4 regions of the Prevotella heparinolytica genome follow, and region 1 is predicted to be linked to each of the others. Evidence: riboswitches for the same ligand, from Rfam matches in the RefSeq annotation. Region 1 holds a riboswitch; each other region holds the start of a gene.
What was found. Region 1 has a riboswitch for cobalamin ahead of C3V43_RS04165 (putative transporter). Riboswitches for the same ligand answer to the same signal wherever they lie in the genome.

Region 1 (3,125 bases):
GGTGGCTTTATTCTGCGCCGCCATATATGCAGGCAGCAGCATGATGAGTATCAATGACAGATATGCGGTAATTCTCATTCCGATTCCTTTAAGCATTCGTAAACTTGCTTTCACGGAGAGAAGAAAAACAAAGAGAAAGATTCCTTGTATCGATATAGGTAGGAATACCTCGACTCGATGTTTTGCGGCTTTATTCCCCCGAAAGCACAAAAACCATATCGTCTTGGCAGGTCTTCTGACTTGTCCCTCTTTGAATGCCTTCCCATCCCTTTTTTGAAGACAGTGGCTTGCAGAATACTCAAAGATATCGAAAGGACTTACAGCAGCGGGTCTGTTCAGGATTTGCACCTGATTCCCTTTTCATCGCATTTCTCTCTTATGGAATGGAGGATGCGAACCAAAATCGGCAGCAAAGATAAGAAAAAAAACACTATCGGATGCTTTCTTTTTTAATTCACTAATGCTTTCTTCTGATTGCGGTGCTCTTGGCATGATTTCAGGATAGCCCTGTATAGCTTTACGACAGATGCTCTATGAGTCATGTTTTTTTATCATGACGTGTCGATGCTTTATGTCTTTCCTGTTTCTTCTTTTACCCCTCTCAGAAGTACTTCTGAGAGGGGGTGGAATCAGTCGGCGACTGAAATGGTTTCAGTCCCTGACTCAAATGGTTTCAGTCGCCGACTGAATCACATTCACTCAGTGACTGAAATAAGTTGTGTTGGAAAGCCATCGGGGTTTCCGTCTGTTTTGTAAAATAAAATAGATAAAAACACGCATGAAGGAACCTTTGTCGATGAGACGAGCCGGTCGCTTTCGAAAAAAAACGGCCGTTTTTTTGTATTGCTTCCGATTTCCATTATCTTTGTGCCTGAATTGGTTTCGGATGAACGTTTCCGTCATTCGGATTAAAAGGGAATCGGGTGCAAATCCCGGACAGTCCCGCTGCTGTGAAGCTCTGTTGAAATCTTGAAAAGAACCTTTGCCACTGATACGTGCGCTGTATGTATCGGGAAGGCTTCAAGATTAGGAGTCAGTCAGAAGACCTGCCATTCGTTAAATGCTGCCTTTGCTCGTGGGATTAGGAAGACAGCGCGTAAAAAACAAATAGTCGACATTCGGATCTGGAAGAGGTATGCTTGTGACAAGGTATGCCTATGACGCAGTGCATTGTCGGGGCATGTATGTGCCGGCAGTTGTATCGGACTAAGCTAAAACACGGCAATATGCCCATATAAATAGCTGTTTCAATGTGTAAAGTGCGTATCCCCGGAGAAGTGATTTCTGTGGGGATACTTTTAAAAAGATCTCAAAGCCCGATTATTGATTGTTTTACCATTTATATAACCAATGTAGCAACTATGGAATTATTAAGGAATCTTTTTGAAGGTTATCCCAATCTTTGGGGAGGCGGAGTGGCACATTCCGTTCTTGTTTTGTCGCTTGTCATCGCTTTCGGCATTATATTGGGAAAGGTGAAAGTGGCGGGCATTTCGTTGGGTGTCACTTGGATATTGTTTGTAGGCATTGTTTTCGGACATTTCAATTTGAATTTGAACGAACATCTGCTACACTTTCTGAAAGAATTCGGGCTGATTCTCTTTGTATATTCCATCGGCCTGCAAGTGGGACCCGGTTTTTTCTCCGCCTTCAGGAAAGGTGGGCTTACGCTGAACATGCTGGCGGTGCTGGCTGTTTTCGTCAGCGTGCTGACTACCGTCCTGCTTCATTTTCTTACGGATATACCCATTACCACAATGGTCGGCATCCTGTCCGGAGCAGTGACGAATACTCCCGGTCTGGGCGCCGCCCAACAAGCCAACAGCGACCTGACCGGAGTAGATGCGCCCGAAATAGCTTTGGGCTATGCCGTGGCCTATCCGTTGGGTGTCATAGGGTGCATCCTGTCACTGCTGGCGCTGAAATATCTGTTTCGCATAGATGCGGGCAGGGAAGAGGCGGAAGCGGAGTGCGGGTTGGGACATCAGCAGGAGCTGACGGTCAGCCCCGTCTCTGTGGAGATACGCAATGAAGCCATAGACGGCAAGAAGATAAAAGAGGCAAAACCGTTGCTGAACCGCGCGTTTGTCATCTCCCGCATACGCCATCACGGAGGCAACGGAGAAGCGGAACTGGCAAGTGCCGACACCGTGTTGCATGTAGGGGATGAGATTCTCTTCATTGCCGACCCCAAGGATGTGGAGGCCATTATTGCCTTTCTGGGCAAAAGAATCACGGTGGAGTGGGAGAAGGTGGACAAGAAACTGATATCCCGCCGTTTTCTTATCACGAAGCCCGAACTGAACGGGAAGTCGCTGGCGCAACTGAAGATACGCAAGAATTTCGGAGCCAGCATCACGCGTGTGAACCGTTCGGGCGTCGACTTGGTGGCTGCTCCGAACCTGCAATTACAGATGGGCGACCGGGTGACGGTTGTGGGCAGCGAGCTTGCAATGGGGCATGCCGAGAAGGTGCTGGGCAACTCGCTGAAGCGCCTGAACCACCCAAATCTGATTCCCATCTTTTTGGGCATTGCACTGGGTTGTATATTGGGAAGCATCCCCTTCATGTTTCCCGGCATTCCGCAACCCGTGAAACTGGGACTGGCAGGAGGGCCGCTTATCGTCTCCATCCTTATCAGTCGTTTCGGCCCGCGCTACAAACTGATAACCTATACTACGATGAGCGCAAATCTGATGATACGCGAAATAGGCATTTCACTCTTTCTGGCGTGCGTGGGACTCGGAGCAGGGAAAGGTTTTGTAGATACCATTATCCATGAAGGAGGTTATGTATGGATTGCCTATGGAGCCATCATTACAGTAGTCCCCCTGCTCATTGCCGGTATGGTGGGACGTTATTTCTGGAAGCTGAATTATTTTACGCTCATCGGTGTGCTTTCCGGCTCGAATACCAATCCGCCCGCACTGGCCTACTCTTCGGAACTGACCTCTTGCGATGCTCCTGCCGTAGGATATGCCACGGTTTATCCGTTGACCATGTTTTTGCGGGTGCTCACGGCGCAAATGCTGATACTGGCATTGGGATAGGGAGGTTTGAATTAAATGTTTTAGGGGAATCTGTCATCAATGAATCCAATAAAACAACGTGGAGAAGAGGAATAC
Region 2 (3,125 bases), 1.2 Mb from region 1:
TGCATAAAGTTTATAAGTGATTAGTTATCATCAAGGCTTGATATATCAAAAGATTGGGATTATGAATACCATATTAGAACAATTAAAGCAATATTTTAATAATAGCCCACGGGCTATTATTGAACAAGAGTGGGAGGAATTTGATTCCTATAACACAGGACCTACAATAGATGATTTTTTATCATTTACAAGCAATTGGTCATTCAAATGGAAAGGAACGTCAGAAAATAAAAACAAGAAAACTCCGGATTTGTATTCGGAGTTTTCTTATATTTGTACCCAATATTCACCAATAATATTCTTTTATCATGAATAAGGCTGCTTTTTCTTTGGAGAAATATATCTTTAATAGAGTGAGAATTGATTTTGATTTAAACAAGTTGTCAGAATTGGAAATTGATTTTAAACCTTCGGGAAGTTTTAAGCAAATGAACCCTAATTCTGTTTTTGACCTAAAGTTTATATTTTCTGCGAAAGATAAAGGTGCTTCGGAGTCTTTTGTCTCGGTTGAGTGTCATGCAACTTTTAAATTTGCAAGCAATATCCAATTTAATGAGATTCCTTCTTTTTTCTATGCAAACAGTATTGCAATAGTGTTTCCATATGTTAGAGCTTTTGTGAGTACAATAACGCTTCAGGCAAATGTTCCTCCCATTGTTTTACCGACAATGAATTTGTCTTCCTTGGAAGAACCTTTGAAGAAACACACTAAAGAAGTGCAATGAGATGAAGCTTTTCCAGACGGTAGAGGATAGAGATAATCCTGATTACATAGAATCGAATGCTCCTTTTATTTGCAAAGCTGCAAATGCATGGCTGGGAGAGGGATATTATTTCTGGGATACATTGATTGCAAATGCACATTGGTGGGGCAAGGTGAGGTATAGAGAAAATTATGTAATTGTAGAATATACGTGTGACTTATTGAATGGAAAATGCTTTGACCTGCATGGTAACATGGAACATCTGAAATCCTTTAATGAAGTAATTGATTTCTTGAAGTCCCAAAAGTTGGTTACTAAGACTACCACGGTTGCCAAAGTGATAGAGTATTTGAAGAGTAAAGCCGGTTTAGCTTCTAAGTATGATGGGATTAGGGCTTATGGTCATTTCTCGAGATCAAATCCTATTTTTATTCCATTTGAAGATAGTGAAAAAAGTTGCTTAGAATTACTCCCTGCTGTACAGATTTGTCTGTTTCGTAAGAAATCTTTCAATTTAAGTGCCGGCAAAATCATCTACCCCAATCATTATAACATAAATTACTTGGTGTAATAAAAACTTCTTTTTTAACGATATTATAATATCATTTGTTATTCTTATCTTTGCCCCTGTTTTGTTCCGCCTTCTCCATTCGGAGAATATGGATGAAAAGGGAACCGGGTGGAAATCCCGGACAGTCCCGCTGCTGTGAGTTTCGCGGAGGGTGCATCGATACCAATGCCACTATCCTTGAAGAAAGGATGGGAAGGCGATACACCGGAAACAAGTCAGAAGACCTGCAAAACAAAGTCGAAAAATTGTCCGCTCGAGGAAAGCGGACAATGCACGGATTTTTATAAGATTAATTTTAATTGTCTGTATGGCCGGATATATGAGGAGGCAACTGGCTCGCATCTGTATCTTGGGAATAAGCGTCTTGCCGCTTGCCGCTCAGGAGGCGGGAAGGGATACCATTACCGGAAAGGTGCACGAGATAGAGATGGTGGTGGTGACGGCACGACGGCTACCGAACAAGGTGACATCGGCCGTGCCCGTGCAAACCATGTCGAAGCAGGAGATGGAACGGCTGGGAATACAGGGCATGGCAGATGCAGTGAGACGATTTGCCGGCGCCAACGTGAAGGATTACGGGGGAATAGGGGGACTGAAAACAGTATCGATACGCAGCATGGGAGCACCGCATACGGCTGTCAGCTATGACGGGGTGGCGGTGAGCAACTGCCTGGCGGGGCAGATTGACATCGGACGGTTCTCGACGGACAATGTGGCGATGCTTTCGCTGGCAGTGGGGCAAGGGGAGGATTTGTTGCAGTCGGCCCGTTTGTATGCCTCGGCGGGGGTGCTGAACATTGAGACGGAGAAACCGTATTTGGAGGAGGGACGGAACACGGCTTTCCAGGTCAGGATGAAAGGCGGGTCGTTCGGCTATGTGAGTCCTTCGTTGCGATGGTGGCAGCGAGTGGGCGACCGCACGCGCCTGGCTGTGAATGCCGACTACATGAGGGCCGATGGGGTATATCCGTTTACGTTGGTGAACGGGAAGTATGTGACGAAGGAGAAGCGGCACAATTCGGCCATCTATTCGTGGCAGGGCGAAGCGGCTTTGTATCATACGTTCGGGGATGGAGGCGAACTGGATGTGAAAGGGGGCTATTACTATTCGCGAAGGGGGCTGCCGGGTGCGGTGACGCTCTACAACCCGTTATCGGACGAGACGCTTCGGGATGAGAACCCGTTTGTGCAGGCGCGCTACAAGAAGCGTTTCTCGCCGCGGTGGAGCGTGCAGGCGCAGGCCAAGTATACGCATGGATGGAACTTGTATGAGGATAAGGGGAAGGAGTATGAGCAGGGAGTATATCGGGGCGTGCACCGGCAAGACGAGTATTACCTGTCGGCAACGGCATTGTACAGCCCGTCATTGGCTTGGTCGCTGTCGGTGGCGCAAGACGGGGCGGTGAATAAGTTGCGAAGCAACCTGAACGACTGTCCGTTTCCCACGCGATATACTTCGCTGACGGCTTTTAACGCGCGCTACCGGCAAGGGGCGGTGACGGCCACGGGCACGCTGGTGCATACGTTTGTGACCGAACGGGTGAGGGTGGGAGAGGCGCCCGATGATTTTCAGCGTCTGGCTCCGTCACTCTCCATCAGCCTGAAACCGTGGAAGGAGGAGGAGCTCTTCTTGCGTCTGATGTACAAAAGCACGTTCCGTATGCCTACATTCAACGATTTGTATTATTACAGGCTTGGCAACCGAAGCCTGCGCCCGGAGAAGGCGAACGAGTATAACGTGGGCATTACGTGGAGCCGCTCGTCTTGGCGGTTGCCGGATTATCTGTCCGTTACGGTGGATGCGTATTATAACGACGTGACCGACAAGATTGTGGCTTTTCCCACCACGT
Region 3 (3,125 bases), 1.5 Mb from region 1:
AAACATCGAGGTAGACGGCCACGGCACCCTGCCGCATTCCCAATTGGTCGACGGCCACGGCAGTGTCGTTCACCAGCTTCATCCAGCGGATGACACCTCCGGCCACGCCTTTGAAACCCCGGATGTTTCCACCCGTGGCGCGCACCTTGCCGAAGTACATGCCCATGCCGCCGCCGAACTTGCTTACGGTGGCAAAGTTGTCGATGCTGCGGTATATGCCTTCGAGGCTGTCGGGCACGGTATCGATGAAACAACTGGAGAGCTGATGGTAGGGCTTCCGGGCATTGGAAAGGGTGGGCGTTGCCATGGTCACTTCCAGCAGGCTCAGCATATCGTAGAATTTCCTCACCCACTCCAGCCGGTCGTGCTTTTCGGGCAGGGCCAGATGCAAGGCGATGCCCAGAAACATCTCCTGCACCGACTCCATCAGCTCCGCCGAGCGTGTGCGGATGAGGTATCGCTTATAGAGCAAGTCCAGCCCCGAATAGTTGAAGAGCTTGTCGCGTTCGGGACGGATAAACCCGGAAGCCGTTTCTATCTCCTGCCGCGAGTAGGAGGCGAGAATGTAACTGCCGTACAAAGCCGCGTCCGTGAGGAAACTCAGTTTATCGTAATAAGATTGAATGCCGGTTCTCTCCGCCTGCGCTTTCAGCTCTTTCGCCATACGGAAGCCGAGCAGCCGGGCGGCGATAAACTCCCAGTCGGGGGCTTCCTGCGTGGTGAGTTCCACGGCTGCCTTAATGAGCATCGCCAGCCGTTCTTCGGCCGCCATGTCGGGCTTGCAGAAACCTGCGAACTTCTCGGCCAAGACGTTCAGGCTGTATTCACTGCCCGTAAAGTCGTTTTGTATCTCTTTCAGCACATGGGCCACGGTCTCGTCTTTCGCTCCGTCAACAATCTGTGTGAGGGCTTTCCTCCGCTCGGTGCGTTGCCAGCGATAAAGTATGTAGCTTTTGGCCTCGGCATAGAAGCCGTGTTCCATCAAACTGCGCTCTACCTCGTCCTGAATGCACTCCACCGCACGTTTGTCTTCGTTCCGGTTCAGGAACTGCTCCACTTCATCGGTAATGGCGCAGAGGGCTTCGTCAGTAATGTCCTTGCCCGTGCCGACAAAACTTTTGCGTATGGCAATGGCTATTTTTTCTCTGTTATAGGACTCCACAGTCCCATTCCTTTTAACTATCTGCATGTGATGTTTTTGGATTTGAATAAAAAATACTCGTACACTTTTGCCGCCGTTCCCTAATCCCACGAGCGGAAGCGGCTTTTCGAGAATGGCAGGTCTTCTGACTGGCTCCTCGTTTCCGGCGCCTTCCCGCAATCTCAAACGCAGTTTTCAAGAATGCAGTGGCAACAGGTTGTGCCGGAAATTTAGACGGAGTTTCACAGCAGCGGGACTGTTCGGGATTTCCACCCGATTCCCTTTTAATCCGGACGGAGGGAAAATCCGCCCGAAACCATTTCAGGGACAAAGATAGCACAAATTGGAATTATTACATTATTAAAACTGCTTAAAAAAGCATCATCTGCCGGTTACTTGAAAATGAGCGGGAGGCTTCCCGAAGCACATCTTTCTTTTCAAAAAATCATACCAAAACAGATTCCGGTGCAACCATAAAAAATCAAAAAAAGAAGGTTAGGCAAGCTCAGTCCCATATCGAGGCTACATGAGTCGTATACTGATGTATGATCAGTCGTATACTGAAGCCACATCAGTCGTATACTGATCCTACCCCCTCTCAGAAGTACTTCTGGGCGGTCTTTTTCCCACTCTCCCGACTCGTTGCCGGAGACAGAAACCAAACGGTAAACGATTGTTACAGACACAGCGTTCTTGCAATCGCGTCGCCCGTCTTTTTCCATCCGCTATTCTCCGGCAAAAAAGCGGCCGGTACGAATTTATTCGCTACATTTGCAGCATTCTCTAAACACACTCCAACTATGGCACACCGTCTGAACACCAACAAGCAGTTTATGGTAGGTAACGGCATCCTTGCTTTCGCCGTGATTTTTGTAGTCGTCATCTTCGTTTACATGAGCATGAGGTTGCAACAACAGAAAAACGAAGAACGGAACTTCACAGAGACATACACCATCACACTGACCAAAGGATTTGCCGGAGATTCGCTCTCACTGCTCGTCAACGACAGCCTGCTGGCAAGGCTGAAAATCACCGAAGAACCGTTTGAAATGGAAGTGAAACGCTTTGCCGAACAGAGCGCGCTGATGATTGTGGACAACCTCACCGACCGGCTCTCCCTGTTTGAATTGAGCGAGAAGGGAGGCAACTACCGGTTCGAGAAAGAGAACGGAGAGGTGAAACAACTGTCGCAGACGCAGCATTAACAGCCTGAGGCACGCACACGTCAAAACTCCGTGCGGTATTGCTTCAATTCCATGCGCAAGGCTTCCGCTTTGCCCTCCGTCAGCTTGTCCAATAAAGCCCAAAAGCGTTCGCCGTGGTTCATTTCGCGGGTATGCGCCAACTCATGAAGCAATACATAATCTATCAGATGCTTGGGAAGAAGAACCAAATAATAGGAAAGATTGATGTTGCCACGCATGGAACAACTGCCCCAACGCCCGCTGCTGGAGTTAATCTTCACACTCTTATAAGGCAGGTTGTGCTTCACGGAAAGCATATACAGACGTGGAGGAAGAATAATCTTCGCATTACGGCGCAGGGCCTCCTCAATCACCTTGCGCAACCAAGATTGCAGGTTCCTGTCCGAGAAATCCGCATCCGGCGGACAGATAATCTGCATCTCGCCTAACTCCGAACGAGACAGGAAACGCGCCCTCTGCCCTGCCACCAAAGCCAGCTTAAAGAACTCCGTATCGATACGGTAATCCAAATCTATCAACTTGCGGTTCTGTTTCTCTCCGGCGGCAGCCCTCAGGCGCGGACGAAGCTCCTCCAAAGCTCTCTTTACCTCGGCAAGAGACGTTCCGGGAGGCACCGTGACGTGGACACCGTCTTCCCTCGTCCGAAAGATGAGACGACGCGCACGGACATTGACACGAATAAGCATAGGCCCGAACTCCTTGTCTTCCAATATGTGTTCCTTATGTTCCATAATGACAAGGCAAAAGAACGAAGATTTGACCGGAAAAACAAGTATTCG
Region 4 (3,125 bases), 720 kb from region 1:
TATATGATGACGTTCAGTTTTATCTTGAAGTTGGTACCCGGCATGGGATAGCACTGCACCACTTCGTATTGCTGATTGAAGATATTATTGACTTCGGCCGTAACTCGTAACACCCACCTGCGGAAAGGGAAACTGCACGACAGCGACAGGTCGCTGGTATACCACGGCTTGGTGTAATTCTCCGGAATGTTGGCGCTCGCCTCGTAGCGCTCGCCGGTGTAGATGAAGCTGTAATTGGCCGTCCATTGGCGGTAGGCGGCGGTGATGATGGCCGAAAAGGAATGCCACGGGATGTAGGGCAATTGTCCGCCGTAGAAGCGGCTTTTCTTGTCCGTATGGTCCATCGCCTTGTTGTAAGTGTATGTGACGTGAGAAGACACATCGGCCTTTCCCAAGCGCCAGTCTGCCTTTACCGAGGCATCAAGTCCCCAAATATGGCACAAGCCGAAGTTCATCATTGTCCAGCGGAACTGGTTGCTGGTGGGCATAGCCACGATTTTATCCTCCACTTCGTTGTAGTAGCCGTCGGCTTGCAACTCTATCCTTTTGAGGATGCGGCCGGGCCGGGACTTGCCGTATGTAAGCCCGACGTCGTACTGCGTGGTGTATTCGGGCTTCAAATCCTTGTTGCCGATGAAGGTATAATAGAGGTCGTTGAACGTGGGCATGCGGAATATGCGTTTGTAGAAAGCGCGAAGTGCAAGTTGGTCGGTCGAGGTGACGAATGGCTTGTAGCTGAATGCCACGGTGGGAGTCAGCTTGCTTTTATCGCCGGCCGCCCCGCCGCTCTTGCGGGTATGGTCGGCGGCATAAGTATGGAGCAGCGAGAATTGTGCGGAGAGCCTGTCCCAATGCAGACTTGCAGACAGGGCGGATAGAAACGTCCACCGTGTAGGATAGACAAAGTTCACGAGGTCTGCATTAAGATGGTTGTACTGTATGTCGTTGGAGAGGGAGACCGACCACCATTCGCATACATCATAGAGGTGCGAGGCCGAGAAGTAGGCTTCGGTCTGGCGATAATGGTTGTCGGTGTACATCGTGGTCACATCCAGCCGCGGGTCGCTGAGATAGTGCAGGTAATCGTAAGCCACTTTGACATTTGCAAGCAGTGTATAACGGTCGGTGAATTGGCGGCGCAGCGAACCTTGTCCGAACACCGAGGTGTCCCATTGACGGTCTTGATGGCGGAACTTGCCGGGTTCTTCACGCACGGCGGCACCGGGGAAGCCGCGTTCGCTGTTGTAGAAATAAACCTTGGCACGCCACTCGCCGCGGGGAATCCGGCCGAACAAAGCTGTCTCCATACGAAAAGCACGCACATCGCCGTTATGGCGTACCTCGGTGGTATCGTATCCGTTCTTTTTGGCATAGCGGAAACGGTAGCGTCCCGAAGTAGTCATATACTCGGTGCTGAGCTGGGAGCTGAGGTTGTCGGAAAGCTTATGTTCCCACAGGACAGAAGGGTTATAGGTGTCAAACGACCCGGCTTTGAGTGCAATATTGAGGTTATCTTTCTTGTCTTTCCCGGCAAATTCGGGCTTGCGTGTCTGCAGATAGACGGCCGATGCCGATGCGAAATCTCTGGCGGGTTGCAGAATGGTGGACTTTTGCCCGTTGTAGAGTTGCAGAGCCTCCATATTATCGAGTGAAAAGCGGCCTAAATCTATCTGACCGTTCTGCGCATTGCCCAGTTGTACGCCATCATAGAAAACTCCCGTATGGTTGGTGCCTAAAGAACGCACGTTGACGGTTTTCAGTCCGCCGATACCGCCATAGTCCTTGATTTGTACACCTGCGAAGTAACGCATGGCGTCGGCCACGCTGTGAACGCTCAGTCGTTGAAGTTCCTTGCCAGAAAGTTGTTGTACGGGAATTATGGTGTGGCGAGACTGCTGTGCCGTGATGACAACCTCCGACAAATGCTGAACACTGTCGAGGCGGCTCGGCCTATCCGAATCTCCGACATGCTGCGCCATCATACACTTGGCAAATGCGCACAACACAAATACCGGCAGCAAGCGTCTGCTGAATATGAGTTTCCTTCTTGACATTTTCAATCTTAGCCCATCCCGAGGGTGCTTTGAATGACAATGCAAAAGGCAGGTCTTCTGACTTGTCGCCCGATGGCAAACGTCTTCCCAAGAATCTCAGTGACGTCATGTTTGCCCGAAAATGCGACTTACAGCTGCAGGACAGTTCGGGATTTTCACCCGATTCCCTTTTAATCATCCGGTTGCGGGGTCGATAGTTTAGAATAAACCCGGATAAACGGATGAACCAAATGCGGTGTAAAGGTATGATTTTTTAGGATAAAATAGCAAACTTTTCAGAAGAAAGTAGAAATTAGCGACGCTTGGCGGCAAAAAACTCTTTCATCAATGCGGCAGACTCTTCTGCAAGTATCCCCTTTACCACTATTGTTTTAGGATGCAATGCCTGTGGAGCATAGCGCCGATATCCCCGCTTCTCATCTTCGGCGCCAAACACCAGACGCCCCATCTGTGCCCAAGCGATGGCACCGGCGCACATCACACAAGGTTCCACTGTGACATAAAGCGTACATTCATTCAGGTATTTCCCACCAAGCGTTGCAGCCGCAGCAGTGATGGCCTGCATCTCGGCATGGGCCGTGACGTCGGTCAAAGTTTCCGTCAGGTTATGCGCACGGGCTATGATACGTTCTTTGCACACCACCACCGCACCTACGGGAACTTCGCCCCGTTCACCGGCCTTTTGCGCTTCGAGAAGCGCTTGCTTCATATAATGCGTATCGTCCACGAGAGTATCTGATTTATTCCATCGGTTTGTCATTATTTATCGCTCCGTATCAACTTCATACCATCTTCTTATCATGTTTTTATCATGTTCTTGTCATGTTCTTGTTATGTTCTTATCGTCTTCGTATCATGTTCGTATCATCTTTTTACCATCTTCGTATGTCCTTCGTCTCTATAGACAAGGAACAAACAAGGAATAAATACGGAACATATACGGAATAAATGCGGTTCTGACAAGGTTCTGATACGGGAAAAAGCGGCTTCGTCATCTCCTCATATCATGTTCGCCGAATAAGGTCGGATAGTCCTCTTCCATATTTTTATGGATAAACATAAGGATGGTCT

Region 2: linked by a shared signal. The riboswitch ahead of C3V43_RS13690 (TonB-dependent receptor plug domain-containing protein) and the one ahead of C3V43_RS04165 (putative transporter) in region 1 are both predicted to bind cobalamin.
Region 3: linked by a shared signal. The riboswitch ahead of C3V43_RS10200 (ribonucleoside-diphosphate reductase subunit alpha) and the one ahead of C3V43_RS04165 (putative transporter) in region 1 are both predicted to bind cobalamin.
Region 4: linked by a shared signal. The riboswitch ahead of C3V43_RS07140 (TonB-dependent receptor plug domain-containing protein) and the one ahead of C3V43_RS04165 (putative transporter) in region 1 are both predicted to bind cobalamin.

The regions. Positions count from the first base shown of each region.
Region 1 is NZ_CP027234.1:1,002,231-1,005,355, forward strand. It holds gene C3V43_RS04160 (TonB-dependent receptor) at 1-78, opposite strand, end outside; cobalamin riboswitch at 209-417, opposite strand; cobalamin riboswitch at 861-1,068, shown strand; gene C3V43_RS04165 (putative transporter) at 1,362-3,050, shown strand; gene cbiB (adenosylcobinamide-phosphate synthase CbiB) at 3,087-3,125, opposite strand, start outside.
Region 2 is NZ_CP027234.1:3,387,897-3,391,021, forward strand. It holds gene C3V43_RS13675 (hypothetical protein) at 62-316, shown strand; gene C3V43_RS13680 (protein-export chaperone SecB) at 309-725, shown strand; gene C3V43_RS13685 (hypothetical protein) at 727-1,275, shown strand; cobalamin riboswitch at 1,320-1,521, shown strand; gene C3V43_RS13690 (TonB-dependent receptor plug domain-containing protein) at 1,583-3,125, shown strand, end outside.
Region 3 is NZ_CP027234.1:2,520,107-2,523,231, reverse strand. It holds gene C3V43_RS10200 (ribonucleoside-diphosphate reductase subunit alpha) at 1-1,189, opposite strand, end outside; cobalamin riboswitch at 1,260-1,477, opposite strand; gene C3V43_RS10190 (hypothetical protein) at 1,942-2,346, shown strand; gene C3V43_RS10185 (YgjP family zinc-dependent metalloprotease) at 2,367-3,077, opposite strand.
Region 4 is NZ_CP027234.1:1,722,917-1,726,041, forward strand. It holds gene C3V43_RS07140 (TonB-dependent receptor plug domain-containing protein) at 1-1,979, opposite strand, end outside; cobalamin riboswitch at 2,085-2,295, opposite strand; gene C3V43_RS07145 (nucleoside deaminase) at 2,347-2,763, opposite strand; gene C3V43_RS07150 (hypothetical protein) at 3,046-3,125, opposite strand, start outside.